Regions from separate parts of the Mesorhizobium sp. M0815 genome, predicted to be linked through region 1. Evidence: riboswitches for the same ligand, from Rfam matches in the RefSeq annotation. Region 1 holds a riboswitch; each other region holds the start of a gene.

Region 1 (9,533 bases):
CTCATAGTTCCTTCCTGAATAGGAGAATGAAGTCGCCGCTCGAATTTTTGGCGCTTCCTGCTTAGCGCGGAGCATTATCGTATAGCCGCTCAACGGGCAAGTGATGCCGGTCTTCGATGGCTGACCCATCTGGGGGATTTGAGCGGCTTCGCGCGTCCTGCGCATGCCTGTAAGGCCGCCAAGTTTTCTGGGTTAGCAGGCGCGCACTGTGGCAGCTTGGCTTGTACGGCGAGGCCATGGTTGAGTGAGGCGAAACAAATCCAGCCCCGCGGTCAATCCCGAGGCTTCCCACAATGGCGAAGAGAACATCTTCACTCGTCCCTTTTGAGCACAAGACCTTCCGTTCGCTATGGTCGGCTGCACTCATTTCGAACCTTGGCACCCTAGTGGAAGGTGCGGCGGCAGCTTGGCTGATGACGAGCATCGCCACCTCCCATGGAATGGTGGCGCTCGTCCAGTCATCGACCACCCTCCCCTACATGATCTTCTCGCTCGCGGCGGGAGCGCTCGCGGACAAGTTTGACCGTCGCCGGATCATGTTGACTGCGCAACTGCTGATGGTCCGCGTATCCGCCTTCCTGGCGTTCCTGACCTCTGCGGGGAATGACACCCTGGACCCTTCTGGGTCTCACCTTCCTAATCGGCTGTGGTTGGGCATTGCACGATCCCTCTTGGCAAGCCTTCATGGGAGATATCCTGCCTCGCGAACACCTGCCAAGCGGGGTTTGCGCTCAACGGCATGAGCTACAATCTCATGCGCAGCATCGGGCCGGCGATTGGCGGCATAATCGTGGCCACAGCCGGTGCGGCCTTCGCGTTCCTCTTCAACGTCCTTTGCTACTTCGCTCTGATCGCTGCGCTGTTGCGATGGAAAGCCGAACGGGCACGACAAGCGCTGCCGCGGGAGGCTTTCGGCAGTGCGATGGCGGCGGGCTTCCGTTACGTGCTCTTGTCGCCGAACCTTCTCAAGGTGATGTGCCGGAGTTTCATTTTCGGCCTCACCGCCGTTGTCATTTTGGCTCTCCTGCCGTTGGTCGCTCGCGAACAGATCAAAGGGACCGCAGTCACCTACGGCGTGATGCTCGGCTTCTTCGGCCTGGGAGCGATTTGCGGCGCGCTCCTCATCGGGCGGGTCCGAGAAGTTCTCTCCAACGAATGGGTCATTCGCGGTGCGTTCTTTGTATTGGCGATCAGCTGCTTCTTTCGGGCATGGAGTGAGCACGTTGGGCTGAGCTGTCTCAACCTCATGCCAGCCGGTGCGGCCTGGATTCAATCATTCTCGCTGTTTAACGTCACAGTGCAGCTTTCGGCGCCGCGGTGGGTGGTTGGACGCCCCCTCTCTCTATCAGACGGCCACATACGGCGGCATGGCGGCGGGAAGCTGGCTTTGGGGCGAACTGGCGGATATCCAAGGTGTTTCGGGAGCCTTGCTCGTCCGCCAGCTGGTTGTGATTGGGGGACTGATGGGCATCCTTCTGCGTCAGCCGGATTTTGAAACGCTCAATCTGGATCCGACCAACAAGTTCAGCGAACCGACGCTGCAACTTGACCTGCGGCCACGAAGCGGTCCGATCATGGTGATGGTCGACTATCGTGTCGATCAGAGAGATCCAGACTCGCCCACAATAATTATCTGAATTTCAGCAGTAATTTTTGATCGCCCATTCGTGCTGTGTACCAGCCCTGTGTCTTGCGCAAGTGGTCACGAACGGCTGCCGGAGCCTCGAAGACGCCCTAAAAACACATGCTGCGATTTTTAAACACGCTTGACGTGTTAGATTAATTCATCCACAATGCGTGTGTTGAACACGCGAGGTGAGTTATGAACATGAAAGAGCTTAGGGTTCGACTGGGCATGACTCAAAAAGATTTGGCAGAGCAGATGGCAACGACGCAACAGACTGTGGGCCGTTGGGAAACAGGCAAAACGCAGTTGAACGTTGAGCAGATCAAGGACCTTTGTCTCACGTTGAAATGCACGGTCGAGGAGCTGCTGGGCTGGAAGATTGATGTCGAGGAGTGGCGCACGAGCCCGTTTGCAATTGCCGATGCCGAAACGCGATACGGCACGCTCAGAATCAAGACGACTGTTGGCAGCCGCCAATATCCTATCGATGAAAAGGCGCGTGAATCGATTTTACGTCAGTTGAAGGAACTTCATAATCTTCGTAGAAATAACTCAAGCAGGCCATGGCTGTATTGTTGGAGCCTTGACAACAAAATACTCTTGGTAAATCCGCAATATGTCCGCACCATTGAGCTTGTCGGTGACGATGTAGAGGAGATGCCAGAGTATTATCATCCAGAAATCTATCGGGCTTTGGATGACTGGGATAAGGGTGAGGTTTCAGGAAAGCTGAAGAAAGAATGCGATGCCATCATCGCAGAGATGGGTGATCAGGAAGCCGTGCGCATGGCCTCCTATGTTCGCGTCACGTATGACGACGGAGAAGATGAGTGGAACTTCTTGGATGAAGAAACCGCTACGACTTTCTTCGGATTGGAAGCTGCGACCTTTGACGTTCCCCAGTGTAGTTTCGCCGAAGTGGAGGAAGAAGGTTACTACCGAGCGCGATACGCCAACCTTGATCGCGTCGCGGTGATGGAGGTTCCAAGCGACCGTTATCACAGATTGACCGCGCCCGAGGAAGCTTAGAACCATCCACGAAGGGCGCATGTTACATCTCGACCTTGCGTGGTGCGTTTTCAGTACGAGATGACGTTAAGCGTAGGTGGTGGCAGGTAAGAGTGCTCGACCAGAAGCTCAACTGCCTCCTCAATATCGCTGCCGATGTGCCGCAGGACACGTCCACGGGAGCGTGGATAGGCGTGAAGTTCCTGCACTCCACGGTCCGCTCTCCCATCGCCGGTGTGTGCCCGACGCCATCTTGTGGACGAGCTTGGCCGCCTGCACCCGGTTGTATTCCGGCTTGCGGTCCGCCTGGGCGGTCCGCCGCGATGGCTATCTCCATGTCAATCGACGCCGAACTTTGACTGCCCGCTGCTTTTGATGAATTTGGCGAGGTCCCGCGCATAATCACTCTTGGTCTTCTCCTTGAGGCCCTGTGTCGCGAACTTGTGGTCCAGCACGGCAAACAGGTCCAAGTCCCCTTCCGCCTGTGGCGCTGGCTTGCCCTCACCGCCCTCGGCTTCCCAATTGGGGACCGCTTCTGCGCGCTGCACCGTGGCGATTGTCCGCCCAAGACGCATCACAAGATCGAACGCCAAACCGTGCGCGTGCACGACGATTTGCCGCTCAGGCCTCATTTGGACAGGACTTGAGCTGGCCCGGTGGTTTGAGCCGGGTTACCTTGAGCCGGTGGGCTGCGAACAAGCAGTTCGAGACATTGGCCTCGATCACTTAACACGCCGCTGCGCCTGGCCCCGGTGTGCTCCCCCCGAAATCGTTGTGTCATATCACCGAGGGCATCACGGCCAACAGCTTCCACATGGGCAACAGCCTCGCCATTGAGCCGAATTGGTCGCGAGCAGATCACCAACGAAGCGGTCGGAACCTCGGAGCCGAAGTTCGACGCCGAGGTGGTTCGCATGATGCGCTAAGCAGCACCACGGCGCTTGCCGGTATGTTTGCTGCCGGCAGCCGACGAACTCCTATCCTCCTGGACAAGGGCGCCGTGCGTCATTGCTTTGATTTACGGGCCGCTCAAGGCTTCCACAGTTTTCGCTCTCGAGGCGACCTTTGGAACATGCCAACGGAAATTTAACATAACGACATAAACATTTCTTTATGCGGCGTTGACAGAGAAGCGAACTGCTGTAATTGTCTCCCGCGTCGTGGTTCTCCGTACGGCGCTGCCGCAGCGGAGCTAAGAGGGAAGCCGGTGCGATGCCGGCGCTGCCCCCGCAACTGTTAGCGGCGAGCCAACCCCACTCATGTCACTGAGGCGAATAGCCTTGGGAAGACGGGTAGAGGCTATGACCCCGCGAGCCAGGAGACCTGCCACGGCGAATTACGTCCACGGGCGGGGTGTCTCGGTGGCCGCTGCAGCCTGGCGTTCGTGCCGGCCTGCTAGCGCCTTCCTTGTCACCGACGCCCCAACCATCGGGGTCTGGCATGACTGTCTCTCAGCAAATTCCTGTAGCAACGCTCGGCGTGCCCCGCTTCGGTCGTCGGCGAGAACTGAAATTCGCGCTTGAAAGCTACTGGTCCGGAAAATCGTCCGCTGCCGACCTTCTCACGACGGCGAAGGCGCTCCGTGCCGCTAGCTGGGAGGAGCAACGCGATCGCGGCGTGTCGAAAATCCCGTCGAACGACTTCTCGCTCTACGACCATGTGCTCGACACCGCAGCCATGGTCGGCGCCCTTCCGTCCCGTTACGGCTGGAATGGCGGCGAGGTCCCACTCGACATCTACTTCGCTATGGCGCGCGGCAACCAAGGTCAGACGGAGGATTGTGGGCACGGTGGTCACCAGCATGCGGCTCATCGGCCTGGCGTAGCCGCGATGGAAATGACCAAGTGGTTTGACACCAACTATCACTACATTGTGCCGGAACTAGACGATGATCAGACGTTCGCTCTTTCGTCGACGAAGCCGGTTGATTACTTCCTCGAGGCTAAAGCCCTCGGCATTCACACACGCCCAGTCATCCTTGGACCGGTCACCTTCCTCAAGCTGGCTAAATCGCCTGCCGAAGGCTTCGATCCCATCGCGCTCCTACCACGGCTTCTGCCCGTCTACGAGCAACTCCTGCGGAGCTTGAAGCTGTCGGGCGCCGATTGGGTGCAGATCGATGAGCCAGCGCTTGTCCTCGATCTGAACCCGAACGAACGAGCTGCGTTCGAATTCGCCTATGGCCAGCTGTCGAAAGCCGCGCCCGAGCTGAAGATCATGCTGGCTACCTATTTCGGGCCGCTGGGAGACAATCTCGAAACCGCGGTTTCTCTGCCCCTGGCCGGGCTGCATATTGATCTCGTGCGCGCTCCCGAGCAGCTGGAAACGGTGGGTCGGCTCGCACCGAAGGATCTGGTGCTCTCGCTTGGCTTGATCGATGGCCGCAACGTCTGGCGTGCGAACCTGCCCGCCATTCTCGACCGCATCAAACCGATCGTCGCCGGCTGGCCCTTGGACCGCGTCGAGATCGCGCCTTCTTGCTCGATGCTGCATGTGCCGATCGACCTCCGCATGGAGACGGAACTCGACGCGGACATCAGGTCGTGGCTCGCCTTCGCGGCCCAGAAGACCGACGAGTTGGTGTTGCTTGCCCGGGCCCTGTCCCAAGGCAGGGATGCGGTGGCAGGCGCGTTGAAAGCGTCTGCCGAGGCTGCCGCCACTCGCGTGACATCCACGAAGATCCATGACCCGCTGGTTGAGGGGCGGATCGCCAGCATTGACGACAGCATGAAGCGACGAGAGAGCGCTTTTGCCGAGCGCTCCAGAGTCCAGGCCGGCACGCTCGGGCTGCCGCCGTTCCCGACGACGACCATCGGGTCCTTCCCGCAGACGCCGCAGGTACGCAGGGCGCGGGCCGCTCATGCGAAGGGCCAGCTGAGCTATGTCGACTACGAGACCTTCCTGAAGAAGGAGATCGAGGCTGCAATTCGCTGGCAGGAAGAGATCGGGCTGGACGTGCTGGTGCACGGTGAGTTCGAACGAAACGACATGGTACAGCATTTCGGCGAGCAGCTGTCCGGCTTCGCCTTCACCCAGCATGCCTGGGTGCAGAGCTATGGGTCGCGTTACGTGCGCCCCCCATCATCTTCGGCGACGTATCGAGGCCCAATCCGATGACGCTGCGCTGGTGGCAGTTCGCCCAGTCGCTTACGGAAAACCCTGTGAAGGGAATGCTCACAGGCCCAGTGACCATTCTCAACTGGTCATTTGTTCGCGACGACGTACCCCGCTCCGAAGCATGCCGCCAGATCGCGCTCGCCATCCGCGACGAAGTGACGGATCTCGAATGGTCCGGCGCAAGGATGATCCAGATCGATGAGGCCGCGTTTCGCGAAGGATTGCCACTGCGCCAGTCTGATTGGAACGACTATCTCGACTGGGCTGTCGAATGCTTCCGGATCGCTTCAACGGGTGTAAAGGACGCGACTCAAATCCATACCCACATGTGCTATTCGGAGTTCAACGAGATCATCGACGCGATCGCTGAAATGGATGCGGATGTCATTTCGATTGAGACGTCGCGCTCGAAAATGGAACTGCTGGACGCCTTCACGAGCTCCAAATATCCGAATGAAATCGGGCCCGGAGTCTACGACATTCACTCACCACGGGTCCCGGAAGTCGGCGAGATTTCGGATCTCGTCATGCTTGCCCGCGAGCGACTGTCCGATGCCCAACTGTGGGTAAACCCGGACTGTGGCCTCAAAACCCGCAAGTGGGAGGAGGTCCGCCCTGCCCTCATGAACATGGTTGCTGCAGCACGCGCGCTCCGGGAGAAAGTGTAGGCCGGAAGGTTTCCTGGTTGCTCACCATGTGGTGAGTTACCGGCTGCCGCATGTCGGCTGTGAATGTGCCAAAACGCGATCACATCCTTTGAAATAAGTCACTCGAGTGAGAATGTGCACTTTCCTTCGGCACGTGTATTAATCGCGCAGGAGTAAAGGGTACCGTTTTCTCCCTGTGACGTGTCGAGTTCGAAGGGGATGTGATTGGCGTCGAGACCGCTCCGGCCATGGGTTATCAGCATGCCAAGTGCACTGTTCTCGATCAGTTCGTAGAGGACTTCTCGGCTCGGTTCATCGAAATGCGCGGGTACATACATGATAGTTCCTTTCACTGGCCGCCGGGTTCGCTATTCACCGGTTGACATCCGATGGCAAGCGTTCCAACGCGGCGGCGATCTGGCGCTTCGCTGCTGAGGGCAGAGGCAGGATGGGACGCGGGGGGTCGGCACGGCAAATCTCGAGCAATTCGGCAAGTGCATAGACGACGCGAAGGCTCGAGAACTCCTTGAAGAGGCTCCAGAGCGGCGCAAGCGTGGCATCGATCCGTCGCGCTTCGGCCGCATCGCCCTGTTGCGCCGCCGTGACGATCTTCACGCAGACCTCGGGCAGGATGCCGGCGAGGACGCTGTACCATGTGTCGGCGCCGGCGATCATGGCCTCTGCGGCGTTCCAGTCGCCGCTGTAGCCGATCGAGAACCCTTCCGGCACAGTGCGCCTCTGGTCGGCCAGATGGCTCTTGATCGCATCGCCCTTGTCTGTCGGATTCTTGATAGCGACGATCCCCCGCACCTTTGCCAGGCGGCTGACGAGTGCTGGGGTGAAACGGAAATGCGTCGTTCCTGGATTGTCGTAGATGACGATCGGAAGGCCACTTTCGCGCGCCACCGTGGAGAAATGTTCGAACACCTCGTCATCAGTGAGCGGGGTGTAAGAGGCGGCGGCAAGCAACCCCGCGGCAGCCCCAATGGCTTTAGCGTCCTGCGCGAGCCTCACTGCTTCGTCGGTGCGCAGCGCGCCCACACCCACCACGACCGGCATTTGTCCCCCGGTTTCGTCCAAGGTCTCGGCGAGCGCCCGTCGCCGTTCCTCGCGCGTCAGATACATGTAGGTGCCGGTGCTGCCGAGAAGACCGATGGAGTCGACCTGAGCGGCGCCAAGCCGAGTAATCAGCCTGCGCAGAGCAACGGTATCGACGCGGCCGTCACGATCGGCGGGCGTGATGGGAAACGCGGAAAGACCGCTCAGGAATGCCATGGCAAGGCTCCAGGTTTGTGCGTGAGCGCAGGACTGGCCGGACGACAGGTCATCACAAGGCGTCCAGAGCCCGCCGCAGGTCGGCGATTAGGTCATCGACGTCTTCAAGACCCACCGAGAGACGCATGAGGTCCTCGCCGACTCCATCGGCCAGATGCGCATCCTTGCGGATCGGCTGACGAGCACGGGTCAGGCTTGCCGGATGATAGATGAGGCTGTCGGCATCGCCGAGGCTGACAGCCCGGGTGATCAGGTTGAGCCGGTCCATCATCCGCCGCGCGCCCTCAAACCCAGCGTGGAGGCCAAAGGCCAACATGCCCGACCCTTGGGACATCTGCTTTTGCGCCGTCACCTGATCAGGGTGCGAGTCGAGGAAGGGATAACTCACCCATGCCACCGCCGGGTGCGCCTCGAGCGCCTGAGCCACCGCAAGGGCAGTGGCGCTGTGCCGTTCCATGCGCAGCGTGAGCGTCTTCAGACCGCGCAGGATCAGGAAGGCTGACATGGGCGAGAGCGCTGCGCCGGTGATGTAGCGCAGGCCCGTTTCGTGCAGCGTGCGGAGCGTTTGCGCGTCGCCGAGAATCGCCCCGCCAAGGGCATCGCCGTGCCCATTGATGTATTTGGTCAGCGAGTGGAGCACGAGGTCTGCCCCATGTTCGAGCGGCCGCTGGAGCGCGGGGGAGGCGAAGGTGCTGTCGACTGCAATCTTTACACCGCGCGCGTGGGCGCGCTCGGCAATGGCAGCGATGTCGAGGATGCGGCTCAGCGGATTCACCGGCGTCTCGAAGAAAACAAGCCGGGTCCGCTCGGTGATCGCGGCATCGAGATTGTGAGGATCGGACAGGTCGACGGCGACGACCTTGATGCCGAAGCGGGGGACCGCCTGTTCGACCATGGCAAGCGTGTTCGCATAAAGCGTCCTGTGGACGATGAGTTCATCGCCTTGGGACAGGAGCGACAGGATCAGCGTCCCGAAAGCCGCCATCCCCGAGGCAACGACCAGACCTGCCTCGGCTCCTTCCAGATTGGCGAGCCGTTGCTCGAGGATCTCCGTCGTCGGATTGTATTCGCGCGCATAGAGCCTTCCGCCAAGCGCGGCGCCGGCCTCGTTCGCTGCCACGCTTTCGAATCCATAGGTCGAGGTCAAGAAGACTGGCGGCTGAACGGCATTGGAAAAGCCGGCGGGATCGTAGCCATGATGGATCGCCCGAGTGGCGAATCCGGGACCGGTGTCGTTGAGCGACCGCGTGAGAGCATCGGTTTCCGATTGATAGGAGCGGGTCATTCGGCCTCTAAGATCTTGCTTGGGTTTCCGAAAGATTGACGGCAAACTGGCCAATGTGAAATATCCAGTTGGCGATGAATGAAATGGTCCAGTCTTCAAGTGCCGGTTCTGCAGGTCGCACGCACGCGATGGGTGCACGCCAGATCTACGAGGCTCTTCGCGAGCAAATCCTCGGCGGCGTCTATGAAACCGGTAGTCAGCTGCCGTCCTCCCGAGGCCTCGCAAATAACCTTGGGGTTTCGCGAACGACGGTGACGGTCGCCTATGAGCAACTGACCGCGGAAGGTTTCATCGAAGTCCGTCAAGGCGCACGACCTCGCGTTGCATCCTCGCTGATCGGTCCTGAGACGAGCCGCACTGTCGCGAAACGAGTCGGCCCGGTTCATCTGTCCGCCTATGGCGAACGACTGCGCGTCACGCCGCCCTGGCCGGATTATCTGCCGACTGGACTGAAGGTCGATTTCCGCTATGGCGACCTGGCGCCGTCAGACTTCCCCGCATTGGTCTGGAAACGTGCGATGAACGAGGCGATGGGGCAGCGCCCGTTGCGTCTTGCCTATGACGATCCTCGCGG
Region 2 (9,533 bases), on a different contig from region 1:
GGGTGACCAGCGATATTGCGAGAGCCGCCCCGGCAACCATGGCGAAGCGCTTCCAGAAGCCTGTCCAGCGGATTTTCTTGCCATGGGCGAGATAGAGGCTGACGCCGACCAGGAACAGGAAGCTCGAGGCGATGCAGCGCGCGTAGATTTTCCACCAGCCGAAGGCGGTGAGGCCGGGATCGGTGTAGCCGAAAAATTCGAGATCCCAGGTGAAATGATAGCTCGCCATGGCAAGCAAAGCGATGCCGCGTGCGATGTCGATGGCGGCGATGCGCTTCGCCTTCGGTTGATCCTGAACGGCGGTGGTCGGCGTGGCGATGCTCATCGGTCTCGCTGTCTTGGTTCAGCCCCGGCAAGACGACTATCACGGTTGCCACCGTCAAAAGAAGCAGTCCTCGCGTCGCGTTGGCGCGGGTCAGCATTAGAACTCGCTTTAGGCCAGAGCCGGAAAGCCTTTGGCCGGCTTCGCTTTTTGCCGTGAAGGCGTCGGTTTCCTGTTACCCGGCCAGGAATCGCCGCGGCAGATTTGTGCTCCAAACCCTGCTTTGGGCGATTCTGCTTCGGGGAAAGCAATGGCTACCCATGTGCGCCATCCTATCTGGCTTGCGGCCTTGCGGCCGGCGGATGCACGCACCTTCGCCTCGCTTTATGCGGTCGAATCGTTCGCGCGCGCCACCGTCTCCAGCGTCATCCCGATCCAGGCCTATGAGATCCTGCACAACGAGCAGATCGTCTCGATCCTCTACACGGTCGTGGCAATGCTCGGCCTCTCGGCGACGCTGTTCATGCCGATGTTGATCCGGCGCTTTGCCCGGCGCTGGGTCTATACCGCCGGTGCCTGCCTGCTGGCCGTCGGCTCGCTGTTCTTCGTCACTCATACGCTTGCTGGCCAAACGGTCGGCATGCTCTGCCGCGTCATCGGCGCCAGCGCGCTGGCGATCACGCTCAACCTCTACATCATGGACCACATCCGCAAGACCGATTTCATGCAGGCCGAGTCGCTGCGCATGGCGTGGTCGATGCTTGCCTGGACCGCCGGGCCGACGCTCGGCATTTTCCTCTACACGCGTTTCGGCATCTATGCCGCGCATAGCGCGGTGGCCGTCTTCGCCATGGCCCTGCTGGCGCTGTTCTGGACCTACCGGCTTGGCGACAACCCGTCGATCCGCCCGGGCAAGACGCGGCCGGTCAATCCGCTGGCCAATATCGGCCGCTTCGTCGCGCAGCCAAGGCTGAGGCTGGCCTGGCTGATCGCCTTCGGCCGTTCCTGCTTCTGGACGACGTTCTTTGTCTATGGGCCGCTGTTCATGGTGATCACCGGCGAGGGCGAGCTCGCCGGTGGCCTCTTGGTTTCGGCCGGCAATGCGCTTTTGTTCATGGCCATCTTCTGGGGCAGGGCGGGAAAGCGTTTCGGCGGCCGGCGCACCATGACGTTTGCCTATTTCGCCATGTCGGCGACGCTGCTGGCGGCCGGCGCCGTCGGCGAGGCCGCGCCGCTCGTCACCGGCGCGTTGCTGCTTTGCGGTGCCTTCTTCACCATCGCGCTCGATGCGCTGGGCTCGACCGCGTTCATGCGCTCGGTGCGCTCGTATGAGCGGGCGCAGATGGCGGCGGTCTACCGCACTTATCTCGACTTTTCCGAGCTGACGCCGCCGCTGGTCTATTCAGTGGTGCTGGCGTTCTTCGGCCTGGGCGCGGTTTTCGCGACGCTCGGCCTGCTGGCGGCGGTCTGCGGCTTCGTCACTTGGCGCTATCTGCCCAAATCGCTTTGATGTTCAAGCGCCGCATGCCGCTCGCGCACCCAGTTGTGGAAGCGGTGCAAATCATATTCCTCGGGCATCAGCACGCCGGCCTTATGGCGCATCGAGCGCAGGCCCTTCTGGTTGACCTCGCAGATATCAGCGTCTTCCTCCAGCACCTGGGTACCGAAGGCGACGATGTTGTCGATATCCGCAGCCGGATCGACGAGCGCTTCGGGCGAAAAAAGCCATTCGGCGGTGAGTTCGGTCTGCTCCGGCCCAAGCGGCACCAGCCGCACGGTCCTGACATAGTCGACATGGCCGACGACGAACATCGACGGCAAGTTGGTGGCATAGGTCTGCCCGGCAGCACGCTCGGCCGGCGTCAGGCTCGAAAAGACCGAGCCGTGGACGCGCCCGTCGCGCGACCAGGTTTCGGCCCCGGCCCGCAAGCCGCCGGCAAATTCCGGCGCGTCATTGTCGGCGTGGCGCGCCCATTCGGGGTCGTCGTGCCGGCCCATCAGGCCGCGGCCATAGATCGGCACCAGCCGCGACAGGTCCTTGTGGACGCCAGGGCAGTGCAGGCACTCGTTGAAGTTCTCCCAAAATATCTTCCAGTTGCAGTTCATAACCTTGCGCAGCACATGGCCGCTCAGCAGCGTTTCCAGCGGCCAGTTGGCGAGGTTGCCGGATGCCGGATCGAAGGATGTTTCAGCCGAACCGGCAGCGTCTTGCGCGAGGTTGACGAAAACGAAACCGCGCCACACCGAAAGCGCGACGCGGTAGAGCGGATGATCGGCCTTGTCGAAACCGTCCGGCAGCGATTTCGACGGCACGCGCACCAGATCGCCGCGCAGCGAATAGGACCAGGCGTGGTAGGGGCAGGTGATGAGCCGCGCCCTCAGCCGTCCTTCGCTCTGCTGGCAAAGCTGCGAGCCGCGATGCCGGCAGGTGTTGTGAAAGGCGCGCAATTCGCCGGTCTCGTCGCGCAGCACGACGACCTCCTGCGTGCCTATGCGAAACGTCCTGAAAGCCAGCGGCTGGGCAAGGTCGGCCTCGCGGCAGACCAGCAGCCAGTTGCGATACCAGATGGCCTCGAGATCGCGCTGATAGCCTGCGATGTCCCAATAGGCCGATGACGGCAGCGTCGGCTCGGCCCGCGTCAGGCCGTTATAGGGACCGCGCTCATTCGGGCTGGGTTGCATGCCGGCTTCCTCCCCATCCGCCAGCCGACACCCGGCTGTGAGAATTGTCAATTGCGGCGCCGGCCGGCGAGCTTGGCGAGGCGGCGCATTCGCCACACGATCCGGCGGAATTTGGTTTGCCGGGCGCGGCGATTCTGCCTATAGTCGCTGATGTCGTCGGTTCCGTTTGGAACCAAGAGGGAATGCGGTGCGGGCGAAATTCTTGCCCAATGCCGTGGCTGCCCCCGCAACTGTGTGCGGTAGTCCTCTCCATATGCCACTGAAGATTTTCTTCGGGAAGGTGGGGAAGGGCGCTGATCCGCGAGCCAGGAGACCTGCCGGCGACAGGAAACTGACTTCTATGCCCTCGGGTGGAGGGCGAAAGGACAAGACATGAATACCGCTTCCGTCTCGCTCGGCGCTTCCGTCTCCTCGCAGTCGCGTTTCATGCAGCTGGCGCTTGCTGCATTCCTCGGCATTTTCGTCATGGGCTTTGTCGGCTTCTCGCACATCGATGCGGTCCACAATGCCGCCCACGACTATCGCCACTCGATGGGCTTTCCCTGCCACTGACAAGGGGCTGACATCATGACACTGTTTCGCAACGTCGTGTTCATCGCGGCGATCGCAGGGCTCGTGGCCGGCGTCGTTCTCGCCTGCATGCAGGCCTATGCCACGGTGCCGCTGATCCTGAAGGCGGAAGTCTACGAACAGGCCGGCGGCGGCCATGACCATGCCGCGGCACCTGCGGCACCGGTCGAAAACGCCGGGGGCACGATGGCTATAAGCAGCGCCGCGCCGGCACCGGCTGAAGCAATGGCTCCGGCGGAGGACGAAGGCTGGGCGCCGGCCGACGGTTTCGAACGCTTTGCCTTCAGCGTCGTTGCCAATATCGTCACCGGCATCGGCTTCGCGTTGGTCCTGGTTGCGGTTTCGGAGTTCGCCGGCGGCATCGGCAATTGGCGCCAGGGCCTGTTCTGGGGGCTTGCCGGCTTTGCCGTGTTCACGCTGGCGCCGGGCCTCGGCCTGCCGCCGGAATTGCCGGCAATGCCGGCGGCCGACCTTGTCCAACGCCAGATCTGGTGGTGGGCAACGGTGGTGGCGACCGCCGCCGGTCTCGGCCTGCTCGCCTTCCGCAGATCGCTGCCGCTGGCGGTCCTTGCCGTGGCGTTGATGGTGGCGCCGCATATTGTCGGCGCGCCGCAGCCCGACAGCTTCGAGACGACAATCCCGGAAGGCCTGCATCATCAGTTCGTGGTGGCGGTGACGCTGACCAATCTGGTGTTCTGGCTGGTGCTCGGCGCGGTCGTCGGCGTGGTGCGCGGCCGCTTCACCGGCACGGCGACCAGCCTGCGCGACAGCTTTGCCTGACCGCGCTGCCGGGGCGCTGACCCTGATCATCGGCGGTGCGCGCTCCGGCAAGAGCGTGCATGCCGAGAGGCTGGTGAGTGCCTGTCCGGCGCCATGGAGCTATATCGCGACGGCGCAAGCCTATGACGAGGAGATGCGCGAACGGATCGCGCTGCACCGCTCGCGCCGCAGCGCCGGCTGGACGACCATCGAGGCGCCGCTCGACCTTGCCGGCGCGATCGAGGCACTGCCTGACGGCCAGCCGGTGCTGATCGATTGCCTGACGCTGTGGCTGACCAACCATATGCTGGCCGAACATGATGTCGAGGCCGAATGCCGAAGGCTGGCAGATGTGCTGTCGCGGCCGCGTGGACCCTGGTTCGTGGTGTCCAACGAGGTCGGCCAGGGCATCGTGCCGGAGAATGCGCTGGCAAGACGGTTTCGCGACGCGGCCGGCCGGTTGAACCAGGACGTTGCCGCCGTCGCTGACACCGTGCTTTTGATGGTGGCGGGGCTGCCGCTCAGGGTGAAATGACATGGCTGATACCGACCACATCGATCCCAAGGACGAGGAACGCCACCGCGCGAAGATGGCCAAGCGCAAGGCGGTGCAGGACGCCGAGGTTGCAGCCAAGACGGTCGAGAAAGGGCTGTTGATCGTCAACACCGGTCCGGGCAAGGGCAAGACCACGGCCGCCTTCGGGCTGGCGCTCAGAATGCTCGGCTACGGCAAGCGCGTCGGCGTCGTCCAGTTCATCAAAGGCAAATGGCACACCGGCGAGAAGGATGCTTTTGCCTGCTTCGGCGACCGCGTCGTCTGGCACGCCATGGGCGAGGGCTTTACCTGGGAAACGCAGGACCTGAAGCGCGACATCGCGGCCGCTGAGGCCGCCTGGGCCAAGGCGCTCGAGCTGATGGCCGAGCCGTCGATCAGCCTCGTGGTGCTCGACGAACTCAACATCGCGTTGCGCTACGATTATCTCGACCTCGAAAAGGTGGTCGCAGCGCTGAAGGCGCGTCGCGAGGGCCTGCATGTCGTCGTCACCGGCCGCAATGCCAAGCCGGTATTGGTCGAGGCAGCCGATCTGGTCACCGAGATGGGCGTGACCAAGCACCACTTCTCCGCCGGCGTGAAGGCGCAGCAAGGGATAGAGTTCTGAGGGGTTTGGCGATCGGGGAAGGGCGTTTCGGAGCAGGCGGCGCCGGCGAAGCTGCCGATCTCCCCCCTTGTGGGGGAGATGCCCGGCAGGGCAAAGGGGGGCACTGTCCCTCGGCCTGTCAGTCGGAGACAACTACGTCGTCAGACCGTCATTAGCAGGTGAACGGTCAAGAGGCTGGCGATCCTTCGCGCCCCCCTCTGTCCTGCCGGACATCTCCCCCGCGAGGGGGGAGATTGGATGGCGCTTCGGATTTCGCCAACCTCGAACGTCAAAGGCAGGGAATGAGAAGCGCAAAGCTGGGGCGATTATTCTTTGGGCACAGCAATTTTGTTCTTGCTTTGTGCCGGCAGCTATGGTACTAATCTCGCTATGGTGCTAACTGGCTCCAACGACCCGCCGCTTGGCGGGTTTTTTGTTTCCGCTCGATCTCGGGCGCAGGTCACGCCAAGACAACAACCACTGCGACCACCCCGAACAGCGCGATCAGCAGTAAGTCGGCGACCCGGTAAAGTTTCAGCGCCCGTCGGATGTCGGTGCTCTCGATATCGTCGCGGCGGCCGCCTTCGCCCATCAACGCGTCTTCGACCATGACGCCGTCATAGGAACGGGGGCCGGCGAGCGCCAGGCCGAGCGCACCGGCCATCGCTGCTTCCGGCCAGCCGGCATTGGGCGAGCGGTGTTTTTTCGCATCGCGCCGCACAGCATGCCAGGCGGCTTTGGCATCGGCGCCCTTGATCAGGAAAGCGGCAAGCACGATCAGCAGCGCCGTCAGCCGTGATGCCGGCAGGTTGATCCAATCGTCGAAGCGCGCCGCTGCCCAGCCGAAGGCCTCGTGGCGCGGGGTGCGGTGGCCGATCATCGAATCGGCGGTGTTGGCGGCCTTGTAGGCGACGCCGCCGGCGAGCCCGCCAACGCCGATCCAGAACGCCGGCGCGACGACGCCGTCGGAGAAGTTCTCGGCCAGGCTTTCGATCGCGGCGCGGCAGACAGCGGCCCTGTCGAGCTTTTCCGGGTCGCGGCCGACGATCCGCGAGACGGCAATGCGGCCCATGTCCAGTCCGCCGCTGTCGAGGGCGTCGGCCACCGCTTCGACATGCTCGGCCAGGCTCTTCTGCGACAGCAGCGACGTCGCCAGGATTGCGATGACCAACAAGCCGAGGGGAATGCTCCAAAGCATGGCTTCGATCCAGAAGGCGAGGGCGGCCGGCACCAGCACGATGACCAGCAGCGCGAAGACGCCCCAGCGGCGACGCTGGGCGTCGGAATCAGTGGCGCGGTTGAGCCTGCGGTCGAGAAAGGATATCAGCCTGCCGAACCAGGTGACGGGATGGCCAATGGCATCGAAGAGCTGGGCCGGGTAGCCGAGTACAAGTTCGATGGCCAGCGACAGGAAAGTGATCAGGATCGACATGAAGTCTCTTGATGGAGTGACGGCGGCAGTGGACCACGGCGGAAGCCTTGGCCGGGCGAGGGCGCTTTTCGCTCACGCGCCGCTGCCTTTCGTCGACCTCTCGACCGGGATCAATCCGCACTCCTACCCGCTTTTCGATTTGCCCGCCACCGCCCTGTCGCGATTGCCGGAAGCAGCGCGTGCCCGTGAATTGGCCGAAGTCGCGGCAAGCGCCTATGGCGTGCCGTCGGCGGCGAATGTCGCAGCGGCGCCCGGCACGCAGATCCTGTTGCCGCGCGTCGCTTCGCTGGTCGGCCCAGGTAAGGCGCTGGTGCTCGGGCCGACTTATGCCGAGCATCGGCGGGCAGCGGCGATCGCCGGCCATGCAGCGGCTGAAGTCGATGATTTCGAAGCCTTGGCGGCGGCCGACCTTGCCGTCGTCGTCAATCCCAACAACCCGGACGGGCGCGTCGTCGAGCGCGAAAGGCTGCTTCGACTTGCCGCAAAATTGCGCGCCAGAGGCGGGCTGCTGGTCATCGACGAGGCCTTCATGGATGTCGGCCCACGCAGCGAAAGTCTCGCTGGCGACGTCGACCAGGGCGGCATCGTCGTGCTGCGCTCGTTCGGCAAGTTCTTCGGCCTGGCCGGCCTGCGGCTTGGCTTTGCATTGACCGACGCGCTGACGGTCGAGCGGCTGCAGGCGCAATTCGGGCCATGGGCGATTTCCGGGCCGGCGCTCGAATATGGCATAAGGGCGCTTGCCGATACCGGCTGGCAGGCCGGGATGCGGCGCCGATTGGCCGAGGATGCCGCACGGCTCGATGCGCTGTTCGGCCGGTTCGGCGTGCCTGTCGCCGCTGGCACCGCGCTGTTCCGCTATATCAGGCTGGCGAACGCCGCCCGCCTGTTTTCGGTGCTCGGCCAGCGCGGCATCCTGCTTCGGCATTTCGCCGACCGGCCGGATGTGTTGCGCGCCGGCCTACCGGGAGCCGACGAAGAATGGCGGCGGCTCGAATCAGCGCTTGCCGGCTGGGCCTCGCGGCGCGACGATGATGCCAAGGGAGAAACGATCCAATGATCCATGTCTGCTCGCTGTCCAAAGTCGAGGAAACGGTGACGAAGACCGGGGCCGGGCGGCTGCTTTCGCTGCTCGCTGCCGGCACGGAGGTGATGCGGCCGGCCTCGATCACCAGGGAAAACCATCTGCACCTAGTCATGCACGACATTGCGGTAGCGCAGGAGGGCATGACCATGCCGGGCGAGGAGCATGTCTTGAACCTGCTCGATTTCGCCCGCCAATGGGATCGCTCGCGGCCGCTGGTGGTGCATTGCTATGCCGGCATCAGCCGGTCGACCGCCTCGGCCTACATTATCGCGGCAGCGCTGGCGCCGAAGCGCGACGAAGCCGAACTGGCCAAGACGCTGCGCGCGCTGTCGCCCACGGCGACACCCAATCCGCGGCTGATCGCAATTGCCGACGCACTGCTCGAGCGCGACGGCCGCATGAGCCGCGCCATCGAGGCGATCGGGCGCGGCGCCGAAGCGTTTGAGGGCACGCCGTTTGCGCTGAGGATCGAGGGCTAGTTACGCCAGCCAATCCGCCAGTTTTGCCTTGCGCACGTCCTTCAGCAAGCTGATGAAGCCGTCGGCCTGATGCTCGGCGGTGAGCCGGCCTTTTTCGGCGGTTGCAATGCTGGCGTCGCCGACCACGCCATTTGGGTTGAGGTCGCTGGCGATCCAGGCGAAGGCGTGCGTTCCGGTGTGGCGCAGCAGCGAAAATTCCTTTTCGGCGCGCGCAACCTTGGAGACGAAATTGTCGGCCTTGGCCATGTCGACGAGGTCGGGCCGGAAGTGCAGCATCAGCGAGGTCTCGACGTCGCCGCCATGAATGCCGTGGCGGTCTTCGAGGTCGGTGTACATGCCGGCCGGCCGGCCAAACCGTTGCCAGCTGGTCTTTACCGCCAGCATCTTTGCCCGCACGCGCAATTCGCGGGTGACGATGCCCATGATCTCCTCATTGCCGCCATGCGAGTTGACGACAATCAGTTTTCGCACGCCGGCGCGTGCGACCGACAGGCCAAGTTCGGTCCACGCCTCGACCAGGGTCGTCGCCGGCAGAGTGAGGGTGCCGGGCGCATGCAAATGCTCGTTCGACTTGCCCACCGCCTGAACCGGCAGGATGCGGATGTCGAGATCGCCGGGCAGGCGCGCGATCACCGTTTCCAGCATGCCGTTCATGATCGAGGTGTCGGTCGAAACCGGCAGATGGGGCCCGTGCTGCTCGATCGCCGCCAGCGGCAGAACGGCAATGGTCGCCTCAGGATCGACGGTCGCGTATTCGGTGGTCCGGTAGTCACCCCACCATACGCGTTTTTTTGTTCCGGCCATTTTTTACCTCGAAGAGACTGGATGCGCGCTTGATGAGGGGCGGCACCAACCTTTGTCGTGTAACTTGAGATCATCGGCCTGTCGATTCCAGCCGCTGGCCAGCGCTCCTCAACCCGCCGCGATGACCTCGATCTCGACCTTAAACTCCGGCCGGGCAAAGCCGGACACGATCATCAGCGTCGAGGCCGGCGCCGGACTGGCGAACAGCCGGTCGCGAACCTCCATATAGGGCCGCAGGAAGGCGCGGTCGGTGACGTAGGCGTTGATGCGGACGATGTCGGACAGGCCGAGCCCGGCCTCGCCGAGAATCGCCGCTATGTTC
Region 3 (9,533 bases), on a different contig from region 1:
ACGATGACGAATTCGTCGCCGCCAAGCCGCACGACGGTATCGGTTGCCCTCACGCAGTCGACCATGCGACTTGCGACGATCTTCAGAAGCTCGTCTCCGGCATTGTGGCCGAGCGTGTCGTTGACAAATTTGAAATTGTCCAGATCGATGAACACCACCGTCACCCAGCGATCGTATCGCTGGGCGTACAGGACCGCCTGCGAAAGCCGATCCTCGAGCAAGGCGCGATTGGGAAGCCCGGTCAGCACGTCATGATTGGCCATGAAGTGGATCCGGTCTTCAGCCTGTTTGCGTTCGATGGCGATCCCGGCGATGCGCGTGGTGAAATCGATCAGGCGGGTCTCGGCCTCGGTCGGTTCGCGCACCGTCATCGAATACATCGCAAAGACGCCAAGCACCGCGCCCTGATGCGACAGGATCGGGGTCGACCAGCACGAACGCAAACCGTGCGGCCGCGCGAGTTCGCGATAATCCTGCCAAAGCGGATCCTGCATGATGTCAGCGACAATCACCGGCTCGTGCCGATAGACCGCCGTTCCGCAAGACCCCGCCCGAGGGCCGACCGCGGCGCCGTCGACGGCGTCGGTGTAGTCTTTCGCCAGGCTCGGCGCGGCGGCGTGGCGCAAGTGGCTGCCATCCTTGTCGAGCAGCAAGACCGAACCGAATATCCCCGCCAGTTGGGACTCGACCAGACGCATGAGCCGCTCGAGCACGTCTTCGAGGGGAGCGCTCTTTGCGATCATCTCGAGGATATGCGCCTGCCCATCGCGAAGGATTTCGGCCTGCTTGCGCGCAGTGATGTCGCGGGCAATGCCGACGAGGCCGAAAATGTTGTTTTGAACGTTGCGCAATGGCAGTTTCGTAGACAGGAACCATTTGCCGGTGCCTGACGCATCGACGACGAACTCCTCCTCGTCGATCATCGGTTGTCCGTCGCGCATCAGTTGCTGCTCGACGAAGCGAAATTTCTGCGCAAGATCCGGCGCATGAAGGTCGAAGTCGCTCAGGCCGATCATGTCGCTCGTGCTGTCTCGACCGCTGTCGGACGCAATGGCTCGGTTGGCGACGACGAAGCGGCTTTCGGTGTCCTTCACCCACATGTAGTCAGGCACCAGGTCGATCAGCGTCTGCAAGGAGATACGCTCGTCGACGACCAAGCGGTTGGCGCTGAGCTCGCTGATGTCCTCGTGCGTGGCCACCCAGCCGCCGTCAGGCATCGGTTGATGGCAGACCTGAATTGTCCGGCCATCGGCGAGCTCGGCTGTCCAGTTCCCCGAAGCAGTGCCCGAATTGACTGCCCGGGCCAACGCCAGATAGGCGTCCGCATTCATTGCCGAGGTCCCGACAGCGACGCGCCGCTCGACGATTTCGCGCAGCGCCGCACCCGGCTGCAATTGCTCCGGCGCAAGGCGATAGATTTCCGCATAGCGCCGGTTGCACAGGATCAGCCGTTCATCGGCGTCAAAAAAGCAGATGCCTTGCGAGATGTTCTCGATCGCGGTCTGGAACCGCAGTGCCTGGTCCTGAAGCGCTGCAATCGTGGCGCGAAGCTCGCGCTCGAGCGCCTCATATGAGGCAGTCGCCAGTTGTGCCAGCGTCGTCAAATTGGCGGATTCGGGCACTTCGGCGGTTTGCCTGGATGATTTCGTGGCCAAACACAGTTCCTCCCGCTGATGCTTGAGGCAAGCAAAGGAGGCTCGCCTTCAACCCAAAAGCGAGTGCATATTGGTCGGCATATACTAATGGCAGGTGAACCGGCACAATGCCGACCCGACCGGCACAGGCAACGGAAGCCGTGAGCCGGTCGCGGTTGCCGGAGCCGTGAGACTTAGTCCATATGCGCGGCAGGCGCTCCACCGGCGGGCGGCGCAGCCTTTGGCTTGCGCAGCAGGAAAACAAACGGGACGGCAAGCAGTGTCATCATCATCAGCAGCTTGAAGGTCATTGACGTAGGAGATCATCATCGCCTGGATATTGACCATGCGATCCATCAGCGACAGCGCCATCGGATCGCCGCCCGCTGCTGCCGGCGACGCCGCCCAGAGGTTGGGATTGAACGGGTTGACATAGGCCGAGAGCTCGGCGTGGTTGATCTGCGTGTTACGCACCAGCAGAACCGTCACCACCGATACGCCGATCGATGAGCCAAGATTGCGCACCAGGCTGAACAACGCCGTGGCATCGGTACGGAAGCGTGCGTCGAGCGTGGCGAAGGCCACGGTGGACAGCGGCACGAACACCATTCCCATTCCAAGGCCCTGGATGACGCCGGAGCTGAGGATAAGCCAGTTGTCCATCTGCGGCGAGAAGCTGGACATCGTGTAGAGCGATTGCGCGGTCAGCAGGAAGCCGATGACGACGAGGATCCTGGCATCGATCCTGTGCATGATCCGCCCGACGAACAGCATCGCGATCATCGTGCCGACACCGCGTGGCCCCAGGACGATGCCGATGGTGAGGGTCGGATAGCCGAAGATGGTCGACAGCATTGGCGGCAGCAGCGACATGCTCGCCAAAATGAGCACGCCCATGACAACGATGAACGCCAGCCCGGTGACGAAATTGCGATCGAGGAAGATCTTCGGGTCGATAAAGGGGTGCTCCGCCGTCAACGTGTGAATGGTGAATACCCAGAAGCCGGTGATGGAAAGACCAAGCTCGATCCATATCTCGATCGAGGAAAACCAGTCGACCTCACCGCCACGATCGAGCATCAGTTGCAGCGCGCCGACACCGAGCGAGAGCATGGCGAAGCCGAAGAAATCGAAGCTGCGCACCCGCCGGGCCACGCTGGGGAGATATGCGGCCATGCCGAGGAAGGCGATGATGCCGACCGGCAGGTTGATGAAGAACACCCAGCGCCAGTTGAAATTCTCGGTCAGCCAGCCACCCAGCGTCGGGCCAAGGATCGGTCCCAGCATGATGCCGGCGCCCCAGATGGCCATGGCCTGGCCGTGGCGTTCCCTAGGGTTGATGTCGAGCAGGAAGGTCTGCGACAGCGGCACGATGGCCGCGCCGAAGACGCCTTGCATCAGCCGGAAGAGAACGATGGTCTCCAGGCTCCAGGCTATGCCGCACAGCATGGAGAAGACGGTGAAGCCGACCACCGCCGTCAGGAACAGCTCCTTGCGACCGAAGCGGTCGGCAAGCCAGCCGGTCACCGGCGTCATGATCGCGGCGGCAACGATGTAGGAGGTCAGCACCCAGTTGATGTTGTCGGGGGAGGCGCCGAGATCGCCGGTCATGGTCGGCAGCGCGACGTTGGCGATCGTCGTGTCGAGCGCCTGCATGATCGTCGCCAGCATGAGCGCAACTGTGATCAGGCCGCGGTGCGGTACTTCGCGAAAGGGTTCTGGGGTGCTCATGACGTAAAACTTCCAGCAGGTAACAAAAACGTGTACATTAGGTTTCCGGACGGCGAGGCCCTCGCTGCAGAGAGACCCTCATCGCGGTGGGACGCGAGCATCGATGTGGGGGTTACATCGACTGAGCGTCTCGACAAAGCGGGCGCCTGCCGCCCGGAAACCTGAGGACCGAAGATCCTGCGCAACGTTGTCTGGTTTAGCCAGGCCGCAGCGCAGCCCGTCTACGCATTCAACTCTTCCTGCGCCTCCCTCGGACCAATCCTGTCACCTGCATCCATCTCGCTGTTTGCCATGCGGCCGCTGTCAGGCCTCTTTACTTGGCCTCGCCTGCCGTGGCGCGGCGGAAAATGCCCGGCAGCCCGCGGGAAACGCCGGTGTCCACCGTGACGGTCGCGCTCATGCCGGTGCGCAGCGCCATCTTGGCGTCGGCGTCGGTCAACTCCAGGCGGACCGGAATGCGCTGCGTGACCTTGACCCAGTTGCCGGTGGCGTTCTGCGCGGGCAGCAGCGAGAACTCGGCCCCGGTGCCGGCGCCAATCGCCTTGACGGTGGCTTCGAACGTCTTGCCCGGATAGGTGTCGACCACGATTTCGGCCTTTTGGCCCGGATTCATGTTGGTGAGCTGCGTTTCCTTGAAATTGGCGTCGACCCAGGTATCGCCGGTCTCGACCAGCGAAAACAGCGGCGTGCCCGAGCCGACATACTGGCCGACCTTGAACGAAGCGGCCTGGCTGATGATGCCGTCGGCAGGCGCTTTGACTGTTGTCTGGACCAGATCGTAGGCCGCCTTGTTGCGTGCGGCGAGCGCCGCCATCACTGTCGGATGCTTGTCGGTCTCGATGTCGGGATTGCCGCCAAGTGCCGCCTTGGCGCTGACGATCCCTTGCTGGGCCACGGCCAGCTGCTGCTTGGCCTTGTCGAGGTCGTTCTTGGCCTCGTCCAGCGACGACTTGGCGTTGATGCCCTTGCGGGCAAGGTCGGCGGCGCGGTCATACTGCGACTGCGCGTACTGGACCTGGCTTTCGTCGGACTTCTCTTGCGCCAGCGCCTGGCTGTAGGCCGCACGCAGCTGCTCGACATTGAGCCGCGCGCCGGCCACCGCCGCATCGGCCTGGGCCAATGCGATCCGGTAGGGCTCGGGATCGATGGCGAACAACACGTCGCCCTGCTTGACAGACTGGTTGTCGAAAATATCGACCTGAACGATGCGGCCCGCCGTATCGGCGGCTATCGACACCTTGGCCTGCTGCAGATTGGCGTTCTCGGTCTCCTGATAGCGGCCGCCGGTCACCCAGACATAGCTGCCGCCGGCGATCAACGCAGCGGGCAGCACAAACATCAAAAGGAAGCGGCCGGCACGACGCTTCTTCTTCGGCGCCACTGGCGCCGGAGCTACCTGCGGAGCGACCGTTGCCGGAGCTGCCGCCGGCTTCGCGGGAGCTTCCATCTCCAGCTTGGCCGCATTCTTATCTACTTTGGCTACCGCGTTCATGCTGCTGCGCCTTCCGTATTCTTCACTTTTTCCGAGGGCGGCGTCTCACCATCCGCAAGATTCTGCACCATTGTCTCCAGCGCCTTGACCAGGACGCGGCGATCTTCCGGCGAAACGCCAACGAGCGATTCCTCATACACCTCGCCGGCAAGGCTCTTGACGTGGGCGTAGGCTGCGTTCGCCTTGGCGGTCGGGAAAATCATGCGCACTCGTCTGTCGGTTGCGTCGGGACGGCGCTCGATCCAGCCGCCCTCCTCCATGCGATCGACAAGGCGCGAGACGCTGATCGGCTCGATTTCGAGAAGCTCGGCAAGCCGCGCCTGCGCGACACCCGCCTCCTTGGCGACACGGACCAGAAGCCGCCATTGCGCCGAAGAAAGGCCGAAACCACTGGCGCGCGCCTCGAAGCGCTTGCGCATCAGGCGCTGCACGTCGTGGATCAAAAAGCCCAATCTGTCGATGCCGTCGGAAACCATGAGCGACATATATAATAAGCGTGCTCATAATTCAAGGAACCCGGATTGTGCCAGAAGGCGGCAAATGTACATGGCAGTCACATCATGAGCGATTGCGAATGAGCATCGTGACCACGAAGAAAGCGCCGACCGAACTGGTGATGATGCCGATCGGCAGTTCCTGCGGCGGCAGCAGCGTGCGCGCGAGAAGGTCGCTTGCCAGCAACAGCACCGCTCCGAAGAGGGCGCAGCTTGCAATCAGGCGCAGATGAAGCGGGCCGGCCAGGGTCCTGGACAGATGTGGGATCGTCAAGCCAACGAAACCTATGACGCCTGCGACCGAGACAAGGATCGCCGTCGAGAAAGCGGCGACGAGAAATGTCATCCTGCGCATCCGCGCAACCGGGACGCCGAGGCTTTCAGCGGCATTCTCGCCGGCCAGGAAAGCGTCGAGCCGGCGGTGGTTCCAAAGTCCATAAACAAGGATGGTGCCTGCGCCCAGAGCAGCCAGCTCGATATTGTCCCAACGGGCCAGCCCGAGCCCGCCCATCGTCCAGAACAACACCGAGTGAGCGGCGCGCTGGTCTCCGGCAAAGACGAGATAGTTAGTCAAGGCGGTGAACATGAACGAGACGGCAAGCCCGGCGAGGATCAGCCGTTCGGGGCCTTGCCCCCTCACCCGCGAAACCAGCAAAAGCACGATGCCGGCGGCCAATACGCCGCCCGTGAAGGCCGCGACCGGCAACGTCCAGATACCGAAATGGTCGCCAAAAATGGTGATGACGGAAACCGCGCCGGCCGCGGCTCCGGACGACAGGCCGAACAAGAACGGATCTGCGAGGTCGTTGCGCGTTACCGTCTGCAGCAGCGCGCCGATGACGCCCAGCCCGGCGCCGACACAGATGGCCATAATCGTGCGCGGTAGCCTAAGATCGAGGACGATCTTGGCAATCGGGATCTTGCCGGCCGGACCGGACACGATGTCTCCGTCCAGCCCGGCGGCATGTCCGAGCGCAGCAATCACGTCGCTCAACGCGATGACCGTCGATCCATAGGCAATCGACAGCAGAGCAAGAGCGGCAATCGCTGCTGCTCCTGCTGTCATCGCCAATTCGAACGCTCTCTGGCGCAAGCTCAGAAAGCTTCCGGGTGCATCGCCCTGGCGATCTTGCCGATCGCCTCGATGTTGGCAGGCCCAGGCGTCAGTTCGCCATAGCGCAGCGCAATGAAGTGCTCATTTTTGACCGCCTCAGTCTCCTTCATCGCCGGATGAGCTTTCAGGAAATCGAGCAGTTTTCTGTAGCCGCCGTCCTGGTAGTCGAGCAGGATAAGAAATTGCGGATTGCGGGCCGCCACCGTCTCCCAATCCGTATTGCCCCAGCTCGTCGGCATGTCGGCCATGATGTTGTCGCCGCCGGCTGCGGCGATCATGGCGCTGGGGATCGCGAACTTGCCTGATGTGAAGGGTTTGTCTTCGCCGGAGTCGTAAAGAAACACACGCGTTCCCGTGCGGTCGCCGATCTTTGCCGTGATATCGGCGAGCTGCGCCTTCCAGTTCGAAACAAGCTCTCCCGCCTCCGCCTCCTTGCCAAAAATCTTGCCCAGCTTTTCGACATCACCATAGAGCAGGTCCATCGAGGCTGCGGGGCGGTTCTGGTCGAGATGGACGCAACTTTCCGTCAGCACCAGCGTCTTGATACCGTGCGGGGCCAGCGTATCGGGCGTCACCTCGCCGCCAGGCTTCATGCCGTAATACCAGCCGGCGAAGAAGAAATCGGGCTCGACGGCGACGAGGTTTTCGAGGGTCGGGTATTTCGGCGCGAGTTCCGGGATCGCGCCCTGCTCGGCCTTGAATTCCGGACCGACCTTATACCATCCGGTGATGCCGGTCAGGCCGACGATCGATGGTTGCAGCCCCAGCGCGAAGGCCATCTCCGCCATGTTCAGATCTTGGATGACGGCGCGCTTCGGCGCGGCGTCGAACGTCAGCGGCGTGCCGCAGCTATCAACGGTTACCGGGAAAGCGAAGGCGGTCTGGGCAAGTAGGAGGGAGGCAAAAGACAGTACGAGGCGTTTCACGGATGTTGCTCCTTGGTCAAATCGGGATGTGAAGAGGCGCGGTTCGGAACGTCGAAGACCGTGAGTTCGCGGTCTTCGGTGGGATGGCGCAGCCAAAGCACGTCAACGCCGAAAATCTCGCGGATCAACTTCTTGGTCAGCGCCTCGCGCGGACTGGCAAGTGCCTGCAGGCGGGCCTCGTTCATCACCGCGACCCTGGTGGCAAATGGCGTGACAAGCGACAGATCATGAAGCACCGCCACGACGGTCATGCCAAACTGCGATACGAGTTCGAGAAGGTCGCTGCGGGCGCGCGGATCGAGATGATTGGTCGGTTCATCGAGGAACAGGATTTTGGGCTCCTGGGCGATGGCGCGCGCCAACTGGGCGCGTTGCCGCTCGCCACCGGATAGCGAGCCGATCGTGCGGCCGAGCAGCGGCAGCAGGCCGGTTCTGCGAAGTGCTTCAATGACGATGTCGCGTTGCTCGCTCCTCCGTCGCAAGCCGGCATGCGGGACGCGCCCAAGCTCGACGTAGTCGATCACGGCAAGCCGCGGATCAGGCTGGTCGGTCTGGCCAACGACCGCCATGTGCAGTGCCCGCTCGGCGGCCGAAAACCTCTCCAGCCGGCGTCCGGAAAATCTCACATCTCCCGCGCTTGGCCGCAGCGTACCGCATAGCATGCGCAGCAGCGTCGTCTTGCCGGCGCCGTTGGGGCCGATGATGGCGAGGCGGTCGCCCGGCGCTATCGAAAGGCTCACCGCGCTGACCAGGCACCGGCCATTCGTCGTCGCGCTCAGTTCACACGCTTCAAGAAGAGGCTGGGAGGCGTCCAACTTACCGTCACTTTCTCAATGGCGACGGAAGGAAGCTGGACGGACCGGCCGACAAGACCGATGTCCACGTCTCCTCCCGGCACACCCCGTCCGGTCAACTCATGCTGATGGCAGGTCTCCTGGCTCGCGGGTCTTTGCGCCATCCTGCCTTCCCAGCCTTGCCGGCCAGTGGCACTTCGGATTTTGCTAACCGCTTACAGTTGCGGGGGCAGCCACGGCCTCGATCCGAAGATCTCACCGTGTTCCCTTTTCACCCCTTGCCTTTCGACTCGGGGACCATCAGTCAGCCACCCTAGTTTTCCGCCAATCACAGCGCAATAAGTCTTGTCAGAAGGAGCCATATAGACCTCGTGATGTAATAACGTTACATTTAAAAGGACGTTTGCCCGCTTCCTGTCAAGCCTTTTCGCGCGACGCCTGCGACTTGCCGACGACCGTCGCTCTCGATTTGCGCAGTGCGCAATTTCGATCAAACTGCCTCCGCCAGGAAGCGGCACCATAATCTTGCCAATATAAGACATGGCCAATGTAAAGACTGGGCCATGTAAAGACTGGGCCAATGCGGAGACTGGGCCAATGCGAGGTGCCAAATGAATCCGACCGAGAAGGCGCTGTGGTTCGTCGAAAGCCATCTGCCCGAAGCAGTCTCGCTGGACGATGTCGCCAAGAGCAGCGGGGTGTCGCGCTTTCATGTGACGCGGGCTTTCGGCGCGGCTACCGGCCGTTCGGTGATGAGCTACGTCCGTTCTCGCCGACTGACCGAAGCGGCGCGCAAGCTTGGCGCCGGCGCACCCGACATCCTCTCGGTCGCGCTCGACGCCGGCTATGCCTCGCATGAGGCCTTCACCCGCGCCTTCCGCGACCAGTTCGGCACCACGCCGGAACTGGTACGCGCACAAGGCTCGCTCGACAACCTCGATCTTGTGGAGCCGATCCTGATGGACCAGTCCTTTCTCGCCACTCTCGAACCACCGCGTTTTGAGACCAGCCGGCCGTTTCTCATCGCCGGTCTCGGCGAGCGCTACAGCTGCGAAACCAGCGCCGGCATCCCGATGCAGTGGCAGCGGTTCGGCCCCTATATTGGCAACATTCCTGGCGAGATCGGCGACGTCGCCTATGGCGTCTGCGTCAACGGCGACGACGCCGGCAATTTCGACTACATCGCTGGCGTCGAAGTGTCCGATTTTTCGGACCTGCCGAGGGAGTTTTGGCGTGTGCGCGTGCCGGCGCAGAAATACGGCGTGTTCGCCCATCGTGACCATATCTCGACCATCCGCCGCACGGTCAACACGATCTGGAACAAATGGCTGCCAGCCTCTGGGCACGA

The links. A riboswitch is a leader RNA that binds a small molecule or an ion and turns the genes downstream of it on or off. The one in region 1 is predicted to bind cobalamin.
Region 2: another riboswitch for cobalamin. It lies ahead of NKI01_RS02420 (CbtB domain-containing protein); the one in region 1 lies ahead of metE (5-methyltetrahydropteroyltriglutamate--homocysteine S-methyltransferase).
Region 3: another riboswitch for cobalamin. It lies ahead of NKI01_RS06395 (ABC transporter ATP-binding protein); the one in region 1 lies ahead of metE (5-methyltetrahydropteroyltriglutamate--homocysteine S-methyltransferase).

What each region holds. Positions count from the first base shown of each region.
Region 1 covers NZ_JAMYOU010000024.1:49,577-59,109, forward strand. Annotated here, with positions in the region: gene NKI01_RS23365 (transposase) at 1-5, opposite strand, end outside; partial or broken gene NKI01_RS23370 (MFS transporter) at 294-1,610, shown strand; gene NKI01_RS23375 (helix-turn-helix transcriptional regulator) at 1,823-2,656, shown strand; gene NKI01_RS23380 (hypothetical protein) at 2,974-3,228, opposite strand; cobalamin riboswitch at 3,780-3,980, shown strand; partial or broken gene metE (5-methyltetrahydropteroyltriglutamate--homocysteine S-methyltransferase) at 4,076-6,420, shown strand; gene NKI01_RS23390 (FMN-binding negative transcriptional regulator) at 6,519-6,737, opposite strand; gene NKI01_RS23395 (dihydrodipicolinate synthase family protein) at 6,772-7,674, opposite strand; gene NKI01_RS23400 (trans-sulfuration enzyme family protein) at 7,727-8,959, opposite strand; gene pdxR (MocR-like pyridoxine biosynthesis transcription factor PdxR) at 9,034-9,533, shown strand, end outside.
Region 2 covers NZ_JAMYOU010000001.1:503,573-513,105, reverse strand. Annotated here, with positions in the region: gene NKI01_RS02435 (heparan-alpha-glucosaminide N-acetyltransferase) at 1-325, opposite strand, end outside; gene NKI01_RS02430 (MFS transporter) at 573-1,772, shown strand; gene NKI01_RS02425 (aromatic ring-hydroxylating oxygenase subunit alpha) at 1,751-2,944, opposite strand; cobalamin riboswitch at 3,085-3,280, shown strand; gene NKI01_RS02420 (CbtB domain-containing protein) at 3,317-3,496, shown strand; gene NKI01_RS02415 (CbtA family protein) at 3,512-4,294, shown strand; gene cobU (bifunctional adenosylcobinamide kinase/adenosylcobinamide-phosphate guanylyltransferase) at 4,287-4,808, shown strand; gene cobO (cob(I)yrinic acid a,c-diamide adenosyltransferase) at 4,810-5,433, shown strand; gene cbiB (adenosylcobinamide-phosphate synthase CbiB) at 5,873-6,844, opposite strand; gene cobD (threonine-phosphate decarboxylase CobD) at 6,843-7,901, shown strand; gene NKI01_RS02390 (tyrosine phosphatase family protein) at 7,898-8,407, shown strand; gene NKI01_RS02385 (creatininase family protein) at 8,408-9,211, opposite strand; gene NKI01_RS02380 (RidA family protein) at 9,320-9,533, opposite strand, start outside.
Region 3 covers NZ_JAMYOU010000003.1:281,358-290,890, forward strand. Annotated here, with positions in the region: gene NKI01_RS06365 (EAL domain-containing protein) at 1-1,655, opposite strand, end outside; partial or broken gene NKI01_RS06370 (DHA2 family efflux MFS transporter permease subunit) at 1,829-3,365, opposite strand; gene NKI01_RS06375 (HlyD family secretion protein) at 3,679-4,857, opposite strand; gene NKI01_RS06380 (MarR family winged helix-turn-helix transcriptional regulator) at 4,854-5,333, opposite strand; gene NKI01_RS06385 (FecCD family ABC transporter permease) at 5,416-6,417, opposite strand; gene NKI01_RS06390 (ABC transporter substrate-binding protein) at 6,447-7,391, opposite strand; gene NKI01_RS06395 (ABC transporter ATP-binding protein) at 7,388-8,206, opposite strand; cobalamin riboswitch at 8,299-8,502, opposite strand; gene NKI01_RS06400 (GyrI-like domain-containing protein) at 8,797-9,533, shown strand, end outside.